One region of the Methylobacterium sp. 22177 genome, then DNA from elsewhere that is predicted to be linked to it. Evidence: riboswitches for the same ligand, from Rfam matches in the RefSeq annotation. Region 1 holds a riboswitch; the other holds the start of a gene.
What was found. A riboswitch is a leader RNA that binds a small molecule or an ion and turns the genes downstream of it on or off. The one in region 1 is predicted to bind thiamine pyrophosphate.

Region 1 (9,592 bases):
GCCATCCTGGAGCGGGAATCCGGGCGGGTCGTGCTGGCGCGCGACCGGCTGGGCGTGAAGCCGCTCTACTACAGCGAGACGAAAACCCGGTTCCGCTTCGCCTCGTCGCTCCCGGCCCTGCTCGCGGCCGGCGACATCGATACCGCGATCGATCCGGTCGCCCTCCACCATTACATGAGCTGGCACGCGGGCGTGCCGGCCCCGCTCACCATTCTCAAGGGTGTGCGCAAGCTGGCACCGGCGACGATCCTGACGATCGAGCAGGACGGGACGCAGCACGCGTCGACCTACTGGACACTCGCGATCGGACCCCGCGAGGCCGACCGCGGCCGGACCGAGGCGGACTGGCGCGAGGCCGTTCTCGATGCCCTGGGCACCGCCGTCGAGCGCAGGCAGGTCGCCGACGTCCCGACGGGCGTCCTGCTCTCGGGTGGCCTGGACAGCTCGCTGCTCGTGGCCCTGCTCGCGCGGAGCGGGCAGCAGGGCCTGAAGACCTTCTCGGTAGGCTTCGACGCGGTGAACGGCGTCGAGGGCGACGAGTTCAAGTACTCGGATATCGTCGCCGAGACCTTCGCCACGGACCACACGAAGCTGGCGGTCGACGGCTCCCGGACGCTGGAAGCGCTGCCCGCGGCGATCGCGGCGATGTCGGAACCGCAGATGAGCCACGACGCGGTGGCCTTCCTCCTGCTCTCGCAGGAGGTCGCCAAGCACGTGACGGTGATCCAGAGCGGGCAGGGCGCCGACGAGGTGTTCGGCGGCTATCACTGGTACCCCAAGCTGATGGGCTCGACCGACCCGGTCGCCGATTACGCGAAAGCGTATTTCGACCGCGACCACGCCGAGATGCGCGAGGCTCTGACGCCCGACATGCTGGGGGGCGATCACAGCACCGACTACATCGCCGCCTTCTTCGCGAAGTCGCGGAGCGCCAGCGCCATCGACAAGACCCTGCAGCTCGACCAGGAGGTCATGATGGTCGACGACCCGGTCAAGCGGGTCGACAACATGACGATGGCCTGCGGCCTCGAGGCGCGGGTGCCGTTCCTCGACCACGACCTCGTCGAGCTGGCGGCCCGCATCCCGGCGGAGCTCAAGGTCCGGGACGGCGGCAAGTACATCCTGAAGGAAGCCGCGCGGGCGGTTGTCCCGGCCGAGGTGATCGACCGCAAGAAGGGGTATTTCCCCGTGCCCGCCCTGAAGCACATCCGCGGCCCGTTCCTCGACTACGTCCGCGAGATCCTCGACCGGCCCGAGGCGCGCGCGCGCGGCATCTTCAACCGCGCCTACGTCGATCACCTGCTCGCCGATCCCGACGGCACGCTGACGCCCAAGGGCAACTCGAAGCTCTGGCAGGTGGCTCTTCTGGAGAGCTGGCTCCAGACCCACGGCGTCTGAGACGGGCCGCGGCACGGCTTTCGCGACAGATCGTGATCGACCGCGCGCTCAAGGTGCCGCGCTTTGTCCACGATCGTCCCGGATCAGCCGGCCGACAGACACCCGGAGAAGCCCGTCGATGTGCCGCTGGATCGCCTATGCGGGACGCACCATCCCGCTGGAGCACTACGTCACCGAGCCGTCCCACAGCCTCGTCTCGCAGAGCATCGCGGCGCTCGAATCGACCGCGGCGACCAACGGCGACGGGTTCGGCCTCGGCTGGTACGGCGATCACCCGGAGCCGGGCCGGTACCGCGAGGTCCAGCCCGCCTGGTCGGACGACAACCTCCGCTACCTGTGCCGGCACCTGCGTTCGCACCTGTTCTTCGCGCACGTGCGCGCCGCGACCGGGACGCCGATCACCCGGCCGAACTGTCATCCCTTCGCTTGCGGCCCGTGGCTGTTCATGCACAACGGCTATATCGGCGACTGGAGCCGCCTGCGGCGGCCGGTCGAGGCGCTGATCCCCGACGAGCTCTACCCGTCGCGCGCCGGCACCACCGATTCCGAGGCGATCTTCCTGGGATTGCTGGGCTGCGGCCTGATGGGCCCGGGGTCGCGCCGCGATCCGGTCGACGCGACGGCGCGCGCGCTCGCGCGGCTCACGGACCTCGCCGGAGCGCATCCGTTCCGGTTCACGGCGGCGCTGGCGGACGGCCGCGATCTCTACGCGTTCCGGTACGCCGCGAACGACAAGGCGAACTCGCTCTATTACCGCGCCTCGGAGGACGGTGTGGTGGTCGCCTCGGAGCCGCTCGACCGGGACCACGGCGCCTGGACGACGGTCGCCGAGAACAGCGTCCTCGTCGCGCGGCGGGACGCGCCGGTGGAGATCCTGTCGCTGGCGCAGTTCGGCCTGGCCGCGCCGCCGGTCGAAGACTCGGTCCGCCGGCTGCGCGCCTGAGCGACGGCCCTCAGGCGACGCGGGAGAGGCTGCCGCTCTGCGAACCCTCCGCGCTGCGGGCGGAATCGTAGGCACGATTGCGCAGGGCGGTCTCGCTCGGGAGCTGGTCGATCACGTTGCCGGACGACGGATCGACCACCTGGAACACGATCGAGCTCGTGTCCGGGTCCTGGATGTAGCGCGCCTTGCCGCCGTTCGTGCCGATGTCGAGCTTCACCGCGGGCTCGAGCGGCTTGGCGGGGGTCTTGGGCTCGGGCGCCTGCTGGGTCACGGCGGCGGCGGCCGTCGCTCCGAGCGCGTCGAGGCCCTGCGGCCCCGGCGTCGTGGATGTCAGCGTTCGGATCTCCATCGCCGGTCTCCTGCGATCCTGTGATCGAAGGATTGAGGCGCGGTCCTGCCTAATCGTTCCTTAATGGCTCCTGCCGGTCCACCGGATGCTGGCGCGCGATCGGAGACGCGATGAACATCGCGTTACCGCCGCGACACAAATCCGCGCTGCTTTTTCACTGACGCCGACTCGGCCGCTGTCCCGCTCGTCTTCCGGGGACGGGGCCGCGATCCGCACAGCGCTACGTGCAGCACGCCCTGTCCAGGATGCCGGCGATGCTCATCCTGGCGGGGACGGCGGCGCTCGGCGCGCCGGGCGATCCGGGAACGCCCGCGCAGTTCATCCGCGCGCACCGCTGCGCGGTCGCGGCGCGGCTCCACGCGATCCACGGACGCGGGCCGATCGAGGTCTCCCGCGACCGCTTCATCGTCGTCGCGCCGCGCGGGCAGTCGCAGCGCTCGGTCCAGTGCATTGTCCAGGATCGGGATACGCGGATGCTTTGCGAGGCCGCGTCGACCGCCTCCGGGCCGCCCGAGGGGAGCCGCCTGAGGCTGGATGCACCCGCCCGGGCGACATGCTCGGTATCGAGGTCCCGTACGGCGGCACGCCCGGGTCCTGAGCGGACCGGGCGTGCCGTCACCTCACTCGGCGGCGTCGACGTAGAGCTTGCCGCCCTCGGCCAGGAACTCCTGCGACTTCGCCCGCATGCCGGCTTCGGCCTCGGCCTTCGACATCGCGGGCGCCGCGCCCACGACATCGCCGGCCTCCTCCATCGCCAGCACCTCGGCGCGCAGGTCCTGCGTGATCTTCATCGAGCAGAATTTCGGCCCGCACATCGAGCAGAAATGCGCGACCTTGTGGGCATCCTTCGGCAGGGTCTCGTCGTGGAAGCGCCGCGCCGTATCCGGGTCGAGGCCCAGGTTGAACTGGTCCTCCCAGCGGAAGTCGAACCGGGCGCGGCTGAGCGCGTCGTCCCGGAGCTGCGCGGCGGGATGCCCCTTGGCGAGGTCGGCGGCGTGGGCGGCGATCTTGTAGGTGATGACGCCGGTCTTCACGTCGTCCCGGTCGGGCAGGCCGAGATGCTCCTTCGGCGTGACGTAGCAGAGCATCGCGGTGCCGAACCAGCCGATCATCGCGGCGCCGATGCCCGAGGTGATGTGGTCGTAGCCGGGCGCGATGTCGGTGGTCAGCGGGCCGAGGGTGTAGAACGGCGCCTCGCCGCACTCCTTCAGCTGCTTCTCCATGTTGACCTTGATCTTGTGCATCGGCACGTGGCCGGGGCCCTCGATCATCACCTGACAGCCCTTGTCCCAGGCGACCTTGGTCAGCTCGCCCAGCGTCTCGAGCTCGCCGAACTGGGCGGCGTCGTTGGCGTCGGCGATCGAGCCCGGGCGCAGGCCGTCACCCAGCGAGAACGAGACGTCGTAGGCCCGCATGATGTCGCAGATCTCGTCGAACCGCTCGTAGAGGAACGATTCCCGGTGCCCGGCGAGGCACCATCGGGCCATGATCGAGCCGCCGCGCGAGACGATGCCGGTGACGCGCCGGGCGGTCAGCGGCACGTGGGCGAGCCGCACGCCGGCATGGATGGTAAAGTAGTCGATGCCCTGCTCGGCCTGCTCGATCAGCGTGTCCTTGAAGACCTCCCAGTCGAGCTTCAGCGGGTCGCCGCCGACCTTCTCCAGCGCCTGGTAGATCGGCACCGTGCCGATCGGAACCGGGCTGTTGCGGATGATCCACGAGCGGATGTTGTGGATGTTGCGGCCGGTGGACAGGTCCATGACCGTGTCGGCGCCCCAGCGGATCGACCAGACGAGCTTCTCGACCTCGTCGGCCGCCGAGGAGGTCACGGCCGAGTTGCCGATATTGGCGTTGATCTTGACCAGGAAGTTCCGGCCGATCGCCATCGGCTCCAGCTCGGTGTGGTTGATGTTGGCCGGGATGATCGCCCGGCCGCGGGCGATCTCGTCGCGCACGAATTCCGGGGTGATGAAGGGCGGGACCGAGGCCCCGAAGCTCTGGCCGTCGGCGAGCGCGGCCTCGGCGCCCGCGAGCATCGCCTCGCGGCAGACGTTCTCGCGATGGGCGACGTAGATCATCTCCTCGGTGATGATCCCCGCGCGGGCGAACTCGTACTGGGTCACCATCTGGCCCGGGGCCGCCTTGCGGACGGTCCGCTCGGCCGGGCAGGGGGCCACGAGCTTGTCGCCCGCGAAACCGTTATCCTCGGGCTTCACCGCGCGCGGGGCGACGGACGCGTAGCCGCGCGCCGCGATCCAGGGCTCGCGCACGCCGGGGAGGCCGGCATTGAGGTCGATGCGGGCATCGGTCTCCGTGTAGGGGCCCGACGGGTCGTAGACCCGCACCGGTTCCTCCTTCGGATCGGAGAGGACGATCTCGCGGTAGGGTACGCGGATGTCCGGCCGCCCGGCCGGGCTCGCGTAGGCCTTGCGCGATCCGGTCACCGGACCCGTGGTCACGGTCTCGGGGCTGCCTTTCACGTCCTTCGGGAGAACGGGTGCGTTCATCGTGGGCCTCTCCTCGTGCTGGAGCGGTCCGGTCCACGCGATGGCCGAGATGAGATGAGGTCGCGCGAGAGGCGACCGCAGGTTCCCGTCCCTCCGCCGGTATGAGCCGGATCAGGTTCAAGGGTCAGGGCAGCGTGCCCAATCTCAGCCCTCTGCAGGGCCCCCCTCGGAACGGTTCCAGACTCGGGCTCGCGGACGGCTTTGTCAATGCTGACCCGTCGCCCTAGAAAACACATCCCGGAAACCGTTCGTCCGAACGCCCTCGCTCTCCCAGACCGCATGCGCCTCCTCGCCGGCCTCCTGCTCGCCGCGCTCCTGCTCTGCGGCCTGGCCTGCGCCGCGCTCGCGCTCGGGCAGCGGCGGTTCCTCTACCCGGGCGCCTTCGGTCCGCAGAACCCGTGGACGATCCCGCCCGGCCTCGCGACGATCACGGTCGCGACCCCCGACGGCGAGAGCCTGCACGGTCTGTGGCGGCCGCCGCGGCCGGGCTGCGGCGTCGTCGTCAGCTTCCACGGCAACGGGTCGCGCCCCGAGCCGCACGCGGCGCGATTCGCCGCGGGGCCCTGGCGGGCGGGCGGCTGGGGTGTGCTCTCCGTGGCCTATCGCGGCTATCCCGGCTCGACCGGGAGTCCGAGCGAGGACGGGCTGATCCGCGACGGGCTGGCGGCCGTCGAGGCCGCGCGGGCGCGGGCGCCCGGCGCGCCGATCCTGCTCCACGGCCATTCCCTCGGGGCTGCCGTGGCCGTGGCCGTCGCCGAGCGGGTGCCGGCGATCGGGCTGTACCTGGAGGCGCCCTTCGACTCGATGACCCACACCGTGCGGCTGCATGTCCCGCTAGCCCCGATCTGGCTCCTGCGCGACACGTACCGCTCGGACCTGCGCATCCGCGGTGGGACGGCGCCCGTGCTGATCGTGCAGGGCCGCGACGACACGGTCGTGCCGGCCAAGCTGGCGCGGAACCTCGCCGAGGCGGCCGGCCCCCGGGCCCGGATCGACGTGATCCCGGGGGACCACGTCTCCATCCTCGGGATCCGGGATCGCGAGGCCGAGGCGCTGTTCGGGTCGCGCGTCGGTCCGGCCTGCCCGCAGCCGGCGGACCAGCAGGGGTAGGAGAGGGAGGCTCGCGTGGTCGGACGGCGCTCGCAGCGCTGGAGCGCCGAGGATCCGGACGCGCCGGGCGTTCCGGGCCCGCCGGACCCGGTCTGTCCCCTCTGCGAGCGCCCGATCCCGCGCCGCGCCCGCTCCAGCCTCCATCACCTCACGCCGAAGCTCAAGGGCGGGACCCATCGCGGAACGGTCCGGCTGCACCAGATCTGCCACTCGGCGATCCACGCCCGCTACAGCGAGGCGGAGATCGCCAAGCGCCTCGCGGACGTCGAGGCGCTGCGCGCCGATCCGGAGATCGCGCGCTTCCTCGTCTGGGTCCGCGGCAAGCCCGACGATTTCCACGCGGCGACGCGCATGACCCGTGCGCGGCGGTCGGCGCGGCGCAGCAACTGACCGGCCGGCGTTTACCGCGCGTTCGTCACATCCGCAGGTGGCCGCCGCCCCGTTCCTTGCCGTCAACCCGAACCGGTCCAGGATCGCCCCGATCGCGAGGGGTGGGTCGATGGCCGGGGTCGGTGATACGGGAGATCGGCTCGCCTGGGTCGATATCGCCAAGGGGATCTGCATCCTCCTGGTCGTCATGATGCATTCGGTCATCGGTACCGGCGAGGCCATGGGCGGCGAGGGCTTCCTCCACCCGGTCGTCGCCTTCGCGAAGCCGTTCCGGATCCCGGACTTCTTCCTGCTCTCCGGCCTGTTCGTCGGACGGGTGATCGACCGCGACTGGCGGCTGTTCTCCGACCGCCGGGTCGTCCACTTCGCCTATTTCTACCTGCTCTGGCTGGTGATCCAGTCGGTTGCCAGATACGGCAAGATCGTCGGGGATGCCGGGCCCGCGGCCTTCGCGGCGCACCTCGCCCACGCGCTGATCGAGCCCTATTCCAGCCTCTGGTTCATCTACCTGCTGGCGGTGTTCTCGGTGGTCACCAAGGCCCTGCGTCGCGTGCCCGGCGGCGTGCTCCTCGCCGGCGCCGCCCTGCTGCAGATCGCCGACATCCGCAGCGAGTCGACCCTGATCGAGGAATTCTGCGCCCGTTACGTCTTCTTCGTCGCGGGTTACCTGTTCGCCGGCCGGATCTTCGCGCTCGCCGACGCGGCGCGCCGCCGCGTCCCGCTCGCCCTGTGCGGACTCGCCGCCTGGGCATTCCTCGAGGGCTGGCTCGCGCTGACCCCGTCGGGCCTGCCGGACCATCCGACCCTCGCCAGCCTGCCGCTGGTGAGCCTCGCCCTCGGCGCCGCCGGTGCCCTCGCGATCGTGGTCGCGGCCTCCCTGATCGGCCGCGCCGGCGGCCCGGTCGCGGAGGCTGTCCGGACCTGCGGCCAGCGCTCGATCGTGATCTACCTCGCCTTCTCGCTGCCCATGGCCGCGACCCGGGAGGTCCTCGTGCGCACCGGCGCGATCGCCGATATCGGCCTCGCGAGCCTCGCGGTCATGACGATGGCGGTCGTTCTGCCGCTGGCGCTGGAGCGGCTGGTCCGCGGGACGGCGCTCGACCTGCTGTTCGTGCGGCCGCGCCGGTTCCGGCTGGTGGCGTCCGGGCGCCGCCCGCGCCCGGCCCTGCAGGCGACCTGAGAGGGGCTCAGCCGTCGAAGGCGATGCCGATCCGCCGGCTGCGTCGCCACGCCACGGTGGCCGGGCGCGGTTCGGCGCCGGCGCTGACCCGAAGCGGGAAGCGGTCCGGCACGGCCTGATCGTCCTCGACCTCGATCTGCGCGCCCACGTCCGTGGCGTCCCAGACCAGGCAGCTCACCTCGCCGCCGTCGAGCAGTACCGCGCCGAAGGTGAAAGCGTTCTTCCGGAAAGCGCCGCGGCGATTCTCCGTCATCAGCTCCTCCGTCCGGTCCCGCGGCTCCGCGGAGAGAGCTCCGCGGAGCCGGACGATGCCGGATGGCGGTTAACAGGGCAAATACGTTCCCGCGTCTGCCCTGCTCGACCGAGATCAATACTCGTCCGGATCACCCCGGTAGCGGCGCGGGCCCGGACCGTAATCGTCGTCGTAGGGGCGGCGCACCGGCGGGCGGTCGTAGTCGCGGCGGTCGCGGTAGGCGTCGCGTCGGTCATCGTACCCGTCGTTGCGGTAGCCGCCGCCGTAGCCCCCGCCGCCGTAGCCCCCGCCGCCGTAGCCTCCGCCGCCGCCGTAGCCACTACCGCCGCCGCCGTAGCCGCCACCGCCGCCCGCGTTGATGCGCGGGGCGTACCAGCAGCTCTTCGCCTGGCCCGGTGCCGGATCGCCGAAGGTCTGGGTGTTGCAGGGCACGACGCCGCCCTGCGGGAAGGGCCGGCCGTTCGTCCGGCCGGGCACGCCGTAATAGACATTGGTGGGGTAGGGCATCCGGCAGACGCCGCCCTCCTGCGCACAACCGACCAGGTTCACCGTGTCGAGCTGATAGGCCTGGGCCGGGGCGGGCGCGAGCGCGCCGCCTCCCAGGGTGATGGCCCCGAAGGCCAGAGCGATCCGAATCTGCACGTCCCCGATTCCCCCCGTGGTTCGCGGTCCGCGTGCCGAATAATCCGGTCGGCGGCTTCCGGCCAGCGGCCGCGCTCGCTATGGCGTCGCACGAGGACGCGCGCGGGCCGGTCCGCGGCCGGCGCGTCGGTGATCGGGCGGAACGCCCCGTCTCGGACGGGAGAGGGCGCCCCGGGAGGCCTTGATGAGGGATGCGTCCGCGCAGGAGCTTCTGCTGCTCAGCGCGTTGCAGGAATGCCGGATCCAGCTCGACGCGGCGCGCAGGGACGAGGCGGCCCGCGCCGCCGTCCGGGACGAGCTCCAGGCCGCGCTCAGCCGCGAGGCCGCTCTCGCGGCGGCGATCGTGGAGGAGCGCGAGCGGACGGAGGCCGTCCGCCTCGTGCTTCAGGCGCTGCTGATGAGCGTCCGACGGTTCGGCCTGCGCCGGCGCCTGTTCCGGGCGCGCATCGCGCGGCTCGGCCGCGAGACGCCGGATGCCGGTCCGCAGGCTGCCCGCCACCCCGTGTTGCTCGCCGAGGCCCGCCGGGTGCTCGGCAAGCCGGCCGCCGAGCCCTCGGCCGAGCCGTGACGCCGGTCGCCGCCTGACCGCCGCGCGGGGCGGCTCCTCACGGGACGGCGCCCGCGTCGGCGGGCGCCGCGGACGCGACGATCAGGACTACGAGAACGCCGAGTGGCAGGACGATGCTGCCGAAGGCGAGATGCGCGATCCCGTAGGCTCCGCAGAGCGCGCCCGCGGCGAAGGCCGCGATCGCCGGGAGCACGCGCAGGAACCGCTTCCGGGTCTGCTCGCGCTGTTCGCCGCTGCCCAAGGCGAGGTCCG
Region 2 (9,592 bases), on a different contig from region 1:
CACCACCGAGGGGCCGCGGAAGGTCGACGTGATCTACCGCCGCCTCGACGACGACTTCCTCGACCCGCTGGTCTTCCGCCCGGATTCGGTCCTCGGCGTGCCGGGGCTGATGAACGCCTACGAGCGCGGCTCGGTGACCCTCGCCAACGCGGTCGGGACCGGCATCTCGGACGATAAGGCGGTCTACAGCTACATGCCCGAGATCGTGAAGTTCTTCACCGGCGAGGAGCCGATCCTGCACAACGTGCCGACCTACCGCTGCCGCGAGAAGGACGCCTTCGCGTACGTGATGGACAACCTGTCCGACCTGGTGGTGAAGGAGGTCAACGGCTCGGGCGGCTACGGGATGCTGGTCGGGCCGCACGCCAGCAAGCGCGAGCTCGACGACTTCGCCAAGAAGCTCAAGCACGCCCCGGACGGGTTCATCGCCCAGCCGACCCTGTCGCTCTCCACCTGCCCGACCTTCGTGGCCTCGGGCGTCGCGCCCCGCCACGTCGACCTGCGGCCCTTCGTGCTGTGCGGGGCCGACAAGATCCGCATCGTCCCGGGCGGCCTGACCCGGGTGGCGCTGAAGGAAGGTTCCCTGGTGGTCAATTCCAGCCAGGGCGGTGGCACGAAGGACACCTGGGTGCTCGACGCCTGAGGTCCAGGCCGTCCCGACGTTCCGAGGCGCGGACATTGTGGTCCGCACGACTTGGCTGAAGACCGATGCTCTCCAGGACTGCCGACAACCTCTTCTGGCTCTCGCGCTACGTCGAGCGCGCCGATTTCGTCGCCCGCATCCTCGACGCGGCGCACCGCTTCGCGTCGCTGCCGACGAGCTACGGCGGCGGCGGGAGCAACGAGTGGGAATCGGCCCTCGCCTCGGCCGGCGACCCCGACGCGTTCAAGACGCACTACAGCGCGGTCAACGCCGACACGGTCTGCGACTTCCTGGCCTTCAGCCCGCATAACCCGTCCTCGATCCGCTCCTGCATCGAGGCGGCCCGCGAGAATGCCCGCTCGGTGCGCACCGCGCTGACCACCGAGATGTGGGACGCGATCAACGGCGCGTGGCTGGAGCTGCGCAACTATTCCGGCAAGGACCTCAACCGCGACGAGTTCGGCCGCTTCCTCGACTGGGTGAAGACGGTCTCGCTCACCTTCGACGGCTCGGCCTTCCGGACGATGCTGCGCAACGACGCCTTCTGGTTCACGCGGCTCGGCACGGCGATCGAGCGGGCCGACAACACTGCCCGGATCCTCGACGTCAAGTACCAGATCCTGCTGCCGCACGACGAGACGGTGGGCGGCAGCCTCGACTACTTCCAGTGGACCACGATCCTGCGCGAAGTGTCGGCGTTCAACGCCTACCACTGGGTCTACCGGGAGAGCATCAAGCCGCTGCTGGTGGCCGACCTCCTGATGCTCAACAAGCAGATGCCGCGCTCCTTCGCGAACTGCTACGGCGTGATCGTCGAGTATCTCGACCTGATCGCCGACGCCTACGGCCGCCGGGGACCGAGCCAGCGCCTCGCGGGCAACATGCTGGCGAAGCTGGAGGGCGAGGACATCGACCGGGTCTTCGCCACGGGGCTGCACGAGTTCGTCGAGGCGTTCATCGCCGAGAACAACAGGGTGGGCGAGGCGATCGCCAAGCAGTATCTGGTCGGCTGAACGAGACGGACGGGACGGCGCATGCGCATCCGCGTGGTTCACGAGACCATCTACACCTACGAGCAGCCGGCCCGCGGGCTCGTGCAGGTCCTACGGCTGACGCCGCGGGATCATGACGGGCAGTACGTCCGCGGGTGGCGAATCGATACCACTGTCGACGGGCGGCTGACTGCCCGCGAGGACGGGTTCGGCAACGTCGTCCACTGGTTCACCCCGGACGAGCCGGCCGACGCTCTGACCATCCGGGTCACCGGCGAGGTCGATACCGACGACACGCACGGCGTCGTCCGCGGAACGGTGGAGCGCCTGCCGGACGAGTTCTACCTCCGCGACACGGACCTGTGTGCCGCCAGCCCGGAGCTGCACGCCTTCGCGGAGCGCGTGGCCGCCGAGGGCGACGGCGCCGTCCTCGGCTTGCTCCACCGGCTGATGGGGGCAGTCCACGGCGCGGTGGCCTACGAGGCCGGACCTGCGAGCAACGCGGTGCCGGCCGCCAAGGCGTTCGCGGCCGGAAGCGGCGTCTGCCAGGACCTCGCGCACGTCTTCATCGCCGCCGCGCGTCACATCGGCGTCCCGGCCCGCTACGTCGCCGGCTACCGGGCCCGGGACGACGGGCAGGCGGATGTCGAGGCGCCCCACGGTTGGGTCGAGGCCCTGGTGCCGGATCTCGGTTGGGTGGCGTTCGACCCGTGCTACGACGTGAGCCCGGCGGACAATTACATCCGCGTCGCCACCGGCCTGGACTACCTCGGGGCCGCGCCGATTCGCGGCAGCCGCACCGGCGGTGGCACCGAGACACTGGACGTGAAGCTGCGGGTCGAGCAAGGCAGGGCCGCCGCTCAATCCTGATCGTTCCGAGACCGGTCCGCCGACCGCACGAGAGCCCGAAGACGATGACCTACTGCGTCGGTGTCCTGGTGGAGGAAGGGTTGGTCATGGTCGCCGATACCCGCACCAATGCGGGGCTCGACGATATCTCGACCTACCGCAAGCTCCACCATTTCAACGTTCCCGGCGAGCGGGTGATGATGCTCGCCTCCGCGGGCAACCTCTCGATCACCCAGTCGGTCCTCAGCCTGCTCCAGGAGGGTGTCCCCGGCGAGGAGGAGGGCGAGCCGCTGCAGAAACTCGTCGAGGCGCCGACCATGTTCCAGGCGGCGCAGCTGATCGGCCGCGCCATCCGGCGGGTGCGCGCCATCGAGAAGGACGGATTCGAGGCGGCCAACATCCGCTTCTCGATCTCGCTGCTGTTCGGCGGCCAGATCGGGGACGGCGAGATGCGGCTGTACCTGATCTACTCGGCGGGCAACTTCATCGAGTGCAGCACCGACGCGCCGTTCCTCCAGATCGGCGAGCACAAGTACGGCAAGCCGATCCTCGACCGGGCGGTGAAGTACACGACCGACCTCTACGACGCCCTCAAGGTGAGCCTCGTCTCGATGGACTCGACCATGCGGTCGAACCTCGGTGTTGGCCTGCCGATCGACATCGCGGTCGCCCGCCGGAACGCGCTGACACTCGAGGTGAATCACCGGATCGAGGCCGGCGAGGGCTATTTCCACGATCTGCGCGAGCGCTGGTCGGCGGCGCTCCGCGCAGCGCACCGGGCGATCCCGCGGCCGCCCTACGGGCCTACCAGCTCCTAGTGCTGCCCCGGCATCGGCCGTCCTAGCGCGGCGCGGGCGATCGAGGGCCGCGCGGCATCCCCGGACGTCGCGCGTCCCCGGATGGCTTCGCTGTGCTCGCAGAGCCGGCGGCTGACTTTCACGGGGCGGCGGAGATCTACGTGGCGCCCCACGCCTTCAAGAGCGCCCGGGTCGCTTCGATGGGATCCGCGGCTCGCATCAGGCCGCCCATGATAGCGAAACCCGCCGCCCCGGCCGCGCGACAGGGCCCGACCGCCCCGGGACCGAGACCGCCGAGCGCCACCACGGGCAGGCCGGCGCCGAGGCTATCCGTGAGTCCCTCGAGACCCAGCGCCGGCCCGTAGCCGGGTTTGCTCGCGGTCGCGTAGATCGGGCTGAGGGTGACGTAATCGGCCCCGGCCTGCGCGGCGGCCGCGGCCTCGCGCGGCGCGTGGACCGAGACGCCGATCAGCGCGCTCGGACCGAGCGCCGACCGCGCCGCGGCGATCGCCTCCGGCCCCGCGCCGCCGCCGAGATGCGCGCCGTCGGCCTCCAGCGCCCGCGCCAGCGCGACGTCGCCGCCGACCGTCAGGAAGCCCCCCAGGGCCCGCACGCGCGCGGCGACGCCCGCGCCGAGGCGCCGACGCGCTTCCGGCTCCAGGTCCTTGTCGCGGAACCAGATCCAGCGCCCGCCGCCGTCGAGGACCGCCTGCACGGTCTCGGCGAGGGGCCGCGGATGCCCGTGCCGATCCGTCACCGTGAGCAGCGGCGACGGCAGCGCCCTCACGAGCCGACGAGGCCCAGCTGCGGGCTCGACGGCTCCGCCCGGCCGCGGCGGGGGATCCGCCCGGCGCGGTGCGCGTCGCGCCCGGCCTCCACGGCCCGGCCCATGGCGCGGGCCATCCGCACCGGATCGTCGGCTTTGGCGACGGCGGTGTTGATCAGGCAGGCGGAGGCGCCGAGCTCCATGGCGATCACCGCGTCCGAGGCGGTGCCGATGCCGGCATCGACCACCACCGGCACCGTCGCCCGGCGGCAGATCAGCTCGAGGTTGGCCGGGTTGGCGACACCCATCCCGGAGCCGATCAGCGAGCCCATGGGCATCACGGCGGCGCAGCCGACATCCTCCAGGCGCTGGCACACGATCGGGTCGTCGTTGCAGTAGGGCAGCACCACGAAGCCGTCGTCCACGAGATGGCGGCAGGCCTCGATCAGCTCCATCACGTCCGGGTAGAGCGTCTCGCGGTCGCCGATCACCTCGACCTTGATCCAGTTGGTGTCGAGCGCCTCGCGGGCGAGTTCGGCGGTCATGATCGCGTCCCGGGCGGTCTCGCAGCCGGCCGTGTTCGGCAGGAAGCGCTTGCCCTTCAGGATCTTGACCGTGTCCGAGCCGTGGCCCTGGAGCGAGACCCGTCGGATCGAGGCCGTGACCACGTCGGCGCCGCTCGCCGCGACGGCGTCGCGCATGATCGCCTGCGTCGGGTAGCCGGCGGTGCCGATGAACAGCCGGGACGACAGCGTCACCCCGGCGATGGTCAGGCTGTCGTCCCCGCCCTCGGGGCGCGGTGGCGTGTGACTCTGGTCCATGCTCAACCTCCCTGCATGGCGCGGACGATCTCGACGCGGTCGCCCTCCGAGACCGGGGTCTCGACCCAGTCCCGGCGGCGCAGAACCCGGCCGTTCAGCGCGATGGCGACGCCCTGCGGGCTCTCGATGCCGCTCTCCTCCGCCTCGAGGCGGAACAGGGCGTCCACCGTCTCGACCGCGCACTCGCGCGGCTCACCGTTGACGAGCAGTTTCATGCCGAGGCCCTCAGCGCTTCCGGCTGGCCGAAGCGCGCGCGGGTGAAGGGACGCGCCACCGCCGGCAGCGCGCCGCGCAGCACCAGCGCGGCGACCGCGTCGGCGGTGACCGGGGCGAGCAGGTAGCCGTTGCGGTGATGCCCGGTGGCGGCGACGAGGCCCGGGGCGATCGCGTCCAGGATCGGCGCGTCGTCGTCGGAGGTCGGACGGTAGCCGCTCCACACCGCCTCCACCTCCATCTCCTCGATGCCGGGCAGCACCCGGCGGGCACCCTCGAGCAGGGCGTAGAGGCCGCCCGCGGTGACGCCGGGCCGGAAGCCGCAATCCTCGACCGTCGCGCCCACGATGAGTTGGCCGTCGCTCTTCGGCGCCATGTGGACCTGCTCGGTCCAGACCATCCGCGCCAGGGTACCGGTGCGGGCGGTCGTGCGCAGGGCCAGGGACTGGCCCTTCAGCGGGCGGACCGGCAGGGCGAGCGCGTCGGGCAGCAGGCCGCCCTCCCCGCTCCAGGCGCCGGAGGCGAGGATGACGGTCTCCGCCGCGACGACGCGGTCGCCGGCGCGGATCCCGGTCACGCGGCCGCCCGACCAGTCCAGGGCGGTGACGGGGGTCCGCTCCACCAGGATCACGCCGGCCCGGCGGCAGGCTTCGGTGAGGGCGTCCATCACCAGACGGGGGTCGACCTGATGGTCGAGCGGGCAGTGGATGCCGGCAGTGACGGAGGGGCGCAGGCCCGGCTCGAGGCGCCGCACCTCGCTGCCCGGCAGCCAGGTGGCCTCGAGCCCCGAGCGGCGCTGCAGGTCGTAGCGGAAGCGCAGCCGTTCGACCTCGTCGCGGCCGACCGCCAGCACCAGGGTGCCGTCGGCCCGGTAGTCGATCGCGCGGCCGGACTCCGCCTCCAGGGCGTCGCGGAACTCGGGCCAGAGCCGGAGCGAGTCCAGGGCGAGCGGGAGCAGCGGGTCGGAGCCCGGCTCGTGCTCGGCCGCCGGGGCCAGCATGCCTGTGGCCGCGAGGCTCGCGCCCGCCCCGATCGTGTCCCGCTCCAGCACTGTCACGGCGCTGCCGGCCTGGGCGAGGCGCCACGCGATCGACAGCCCGATCAGCCCGGCGCCGACCACGGCGACGTCGGTCCGCGCCGGAAGGGTTTCGGGCGCGACACCGCCGTCGGGGCTGCGGCGGCGGCCGATCGGTGAGGCGGGGCGGTCGAGGGGCACGGGCATCTCCGCGAATTGCCGTCGCGGGGACCGGGCCGTCTGCTTCTGTGAGAAGCTGTGGCCTGCCTTTCGGGCGGCCGCGGTCCAATCCCTACGCCGGTATGAGCCGGATCAGGTTCGAAGGATTTCCGCGCCGCAGGTCCTGACGGACGTGCCAGCGGTTTCTCAGCCCCTTGCCGGGGATCTCCCTGGAACAGATGCAGATGTGGCCTCCCGGCCGGTGCCGGTCAACCCCGCGCCGCGTCCAGGACGGCTCTCCCGCGACAATCGGCCGATCGCGGTGACGGACTGGACACCAAGCGGAGCGGAATCCGTCCGCCGGTCGCGGCCGCGCTCGCGATCGCGCACCATCCCTTCACGGGTCTGGCATCTCATCGCCGGGATCCGGGAACTCCGCGGATCGCCGCCACTCCACGTCACGGGCGAATTCGCGTGCGCACAATCCTCTTGATCTGCATGCTCGGCTTCCTCGGTGTCACGGCACTCTTGAAGCTGCGCGAAGGCGCGCGGTCGGTGCCGGTAGCACTCGCCATCGCGCCGGCGCCGGAGCCGGATCTCGCGGGCGCTGCCGTCGCCGGCGTAGCCCTCCAGGCCGGCCGCAACGGCCACTTCTTCGTCAACGCCCTCGTGGACGGCCGTTCGCTGCCGATGATGGTGGATACGGGGGCGAGCGCCTGCGCGTTCTCGGAGGAGGACGCCGCGCGGATCGGGATCCAGGTCGGACCGTCCGATTTCACGCGCGTCTGGAATACCGCCAACGGGACGGTCCGCGTCGCGCCGATCCGGATCGCGATCGTGCAGATCGGATCGATCACGGTGCGGGACGTCGACGCGGTCGTGATCCCGCGCGGGCTCCTGTCGACCAGCCTGTTGGGCATGTCGTTCCTGAGGCGCCTGCGCGATTTCGGCGTCTCCGGCAGCACGATGACGCTCAGGGGCTGAAACGCGCGCGATGCGTGCAGATCTCCGGGCCGCGGCAGGACGGCTGGAAGGCCGCCCGGCTTGCCTTCCGAGATCGATCAGGGGAGCCGGTCGACCGCGCACTCCGTCCTGAGCCGTTGGAGTTTCCGGCACCGGTCTCACGCTTCCACCAAATCGAATCATCTCGAATCATGTATATATGAGCCGTAGTTCGCTATAATTCCTTATCCGGCACGCACTTATTTCGACGATTGACCCGTTTAATCGAAGCTTTACCTACAATCTCGATCGCTTTGTCAATGCATGTCGGCGGTGCTAGATGCATCGACGGCCGCGGATGCGAGTTCTGAGCGCGCGGTGGGGCAGAGTCAGGATGAAAAATCGCGGATCGACGATCTGTTTGTCCATGATCGTGAAGGACGAGGCCCACGTTATCCGTCGGTGCCTCGATTCTGTTCGACCGCTCATCGATCACTGGGTCATCGTCGATACCGGGTCGACGGACGGAACCCAGGACATCGTCCGCGCGGCGCTCGCGGACATTCCGGGAGCGCTGGTCGAGCGACCGTGGGTCGATTTCGCCTACAATCGAAACGAGGCCCTGAAACTCGCGCGGCGGCGCGCGCAGTACACCCTGATCATCGACGCTGACGATGAGCTGATCATCCCCGCGGACTTCACGATGCCGAAGCTGCGCGCGCCCGGCTATCGGTTCGAGATCGTCGACGAGCACACGCGATACTGGCGCAACCAGCTCGTCAGCAACCGGGAGAACTGGCGCTACCGGGGCGTCCTGCACGAATTCCTCAGCTGCCCCGGCGTGTCGGAGACTCCGATCCTCCCCCTCGCGATGCGCCGGGGCGACGACGGCGCCCGGCACCGCGACACGACTGCGGACGCGCGGGATATCGCCGTCCTCGAGAAGGCGCTGGCGGTCGAGACAGACCCCTTCATGATCGCCCGGTACACGATGTACCTCGGGACCACCTACGATGCCGCCGGCGAGTACCGGAAGGCCCTCGCATGCTTCCTGAAGCGCGCCGATCTCGGCGGATGGGACGAGGAGATCTATTTCAACCTGCTGATGGCCGCGGTGAACGCGGAGCGCCTCGATGAGCCGGAGGACAGGGTGCTGCAGCTCTACGAGCGCGCGACCTCCGTCCGTCCGGCGCGGGCGGAAGCGCGCCACGGGGCCAGTCGGTTCTGCAGGCTCAGGAAGCGGTTCGCGGACGGGTATCGATACGCGGAGGCGGGCCTTGCGCTCGCGCTTCCGAGCGAGGGGATCTCCCTGAATCCGTGGGTCTACGAGTACGGCTTGCTCGATGAATTCGCCCTCAACGCGTACCATCTCGGCCAGTACAGCGCCTGCGGACACGCCTGCCTGAAGATCCTCGAACGGACCCACGTCCCGAGGGAGGTCGCCATACGCGCCGGCGCCCTGGCACGGGACGTGATGGCGAAGATGATCGACCCGGTCTGGGGATGCCGGCACACCCCCTACGCGATGCCGTTCGTGCCGACGTGGTGAGGCGGCCGGCGCACAGGCACGCTGCGGGCTCGCGAGCGGATGTTGGCGGCCGCCGCGCGACGTCGGGACCGGGCCGGACCGCGATCGGAGACCTGGTCAGCTGGATCTGCGCGGGCGCAGGAACTTCGGCCGGAACACCGCCATCGGCTCGTCGAAGCCGTTGAGCCGGTGCTCGCCCAGCGGGATCGGGTCGCCCCAGAGGAAGTCCACGAACGGCTTCGACATCAGCAGCGGCTCGCCGAGGGCGCGGTTCAGCTGCGCGATGCGGCTCGCGAGATTCACGTCGCGCCCGATCACCGTGAAGTCGAGGCGGGAGCCGGACCCGACATTGCCGTAGGCGGCCTCGCCGTGGTGGAGCGCGATGCCCGCGGCCACCGGCACCGGGAACTGGTGCAGGGCGTTCGCCTCGTCGAGGGCCGCCAGGGCGTGCTGCGCCGCGGTGAGCGCGCCCTTGGCCGCGCCGCCGAGGTCGTCGCCGGACTCCCGGAAGATCGCCAGCAGGCCGTCGCCGAGATACTTCAGGACCTCGCCGCCCTCCCGCTCGATCGGCGGCACGAGGCAGTCGAAGAACACGTTGAGCAGGCCCACGGCCTCCTCGGGCGTCATGTCGGCGGTGGTGCGGGTGTAGTCGCGCATGTCTGCGAACAGGATCGCCGAGCGGATCCGGGTCACCTGCCCGCGGCGGATGTCCCCGGCCAGGATCGCCCGGTGCGGCTCGTCGCCGACGTAGAGCCGGAGCACGTGGTCGAGCTGCTTGTTGAGGACGCGCATCTCCATCACGGCCGCCAGCGCCGGCATGACGAAGCGCAGGATCGCGATGTCGTCGTCCCGGAACCCTTCGGGTGC

Region 2: linked by a shared signal. The riboswitch ahead of thiO (glycine oxidase ThiO) and the one ahead of thiC (phosphomethylpyrimidine synthase ThiC) in region 1 are both predicted to bind thiamine pyrophosphate.

What each region holds. Positions count from the first base shown of each region.
Region 1 is NZ_JBQEPK010000074.1:4,157-13,748, reverse strand. Features, by position in the region: gene ACTJK8_RS30770 (N-acetylglutaminylglutamine amidotransferase) at 1-1,398, shown strand, start outside; gene ACTJK8_RS30765 (class II glutamine amidotransferase) at 1,517-2,341, shown strand; gene ACTJK8_RS30760 (flagellar protein FlaG) at 2,352-2,690, opposite strand; gene thiC (phosphomethylpyrimidine synthase ThiC) at 3,311-5,197, opposite strand; TPP riboswitch at 5,269-5,374, opposite strand; gene ACTJK8_RS30750 (alpha/beta hydrolase) at 5,477-6,307, shown strand; gene ACTJK8_RS30745 (restriction endonuclease) at 6,323-6,697, shown strand; gene ACTJK8_RS30740 (acyltransferase family protein) at 6,807-7,877, shown strand; gene ACTJK8_RS30735 (hypothetical protein) at 7,885-8,130, opposite strand; gene ACTJK8_RS30730 (hypothetical protein) at 8,245-8,772, opposite strand; gene ACTJK8_RS30725 (hypothetical protein) at 8,957-9,340, shown strand; gene ACTJK8_RS30720 (YoaK family protein) at 9,378-9,592, opposite strand, start outside.
Region 2 is NZ_JBQEPK010000005.1:149,964-159,555, forward strand. Features, by position in the region: gene ACTJK8_RS08040 (circularly permuted type 2 ATP-grasp protein) at 1-643, shown strand, start outside; gene ACTJK8_RS08045 (alpha-E domain-containing protein) at 709-1,656, shown strand; gene ACTJK8_RS08050 (transglutaminase family protein) at 1,678-2,505, shown strand; gene ACTJK8_RS08055 (peptidase) at 2,550-3,302, shown strand; gene ACTJK8_RS08060 (thiamine phosphate synthase) at 3,439-4,068, opposite strand; gene ACTJK8_RS08065 (thiazole synthase) at 4,065-4,868, opposite strand; gene thiS (sulfur carrier protein ThiS) at 4,871-5,083, opposite strand; gene thiO (glycine oxidase ThiO) at 5,080-6,303, opposite strand; TPP riboswitch at 6,368-6,496, opposite strand; gene ACTJK8_RS08080 (TIGR02281 family clan AA aspartic protease) at 6,730-7,239, shown strand; gene ACTJK8_RS08085 (glycosyltransferase) at 7,556-8,746, shown strand; gene ACTJK8_RS08090 (adenylate/guanylate cyclase domain-containing protein) at 8,843-9,592, opposite strand, start outside.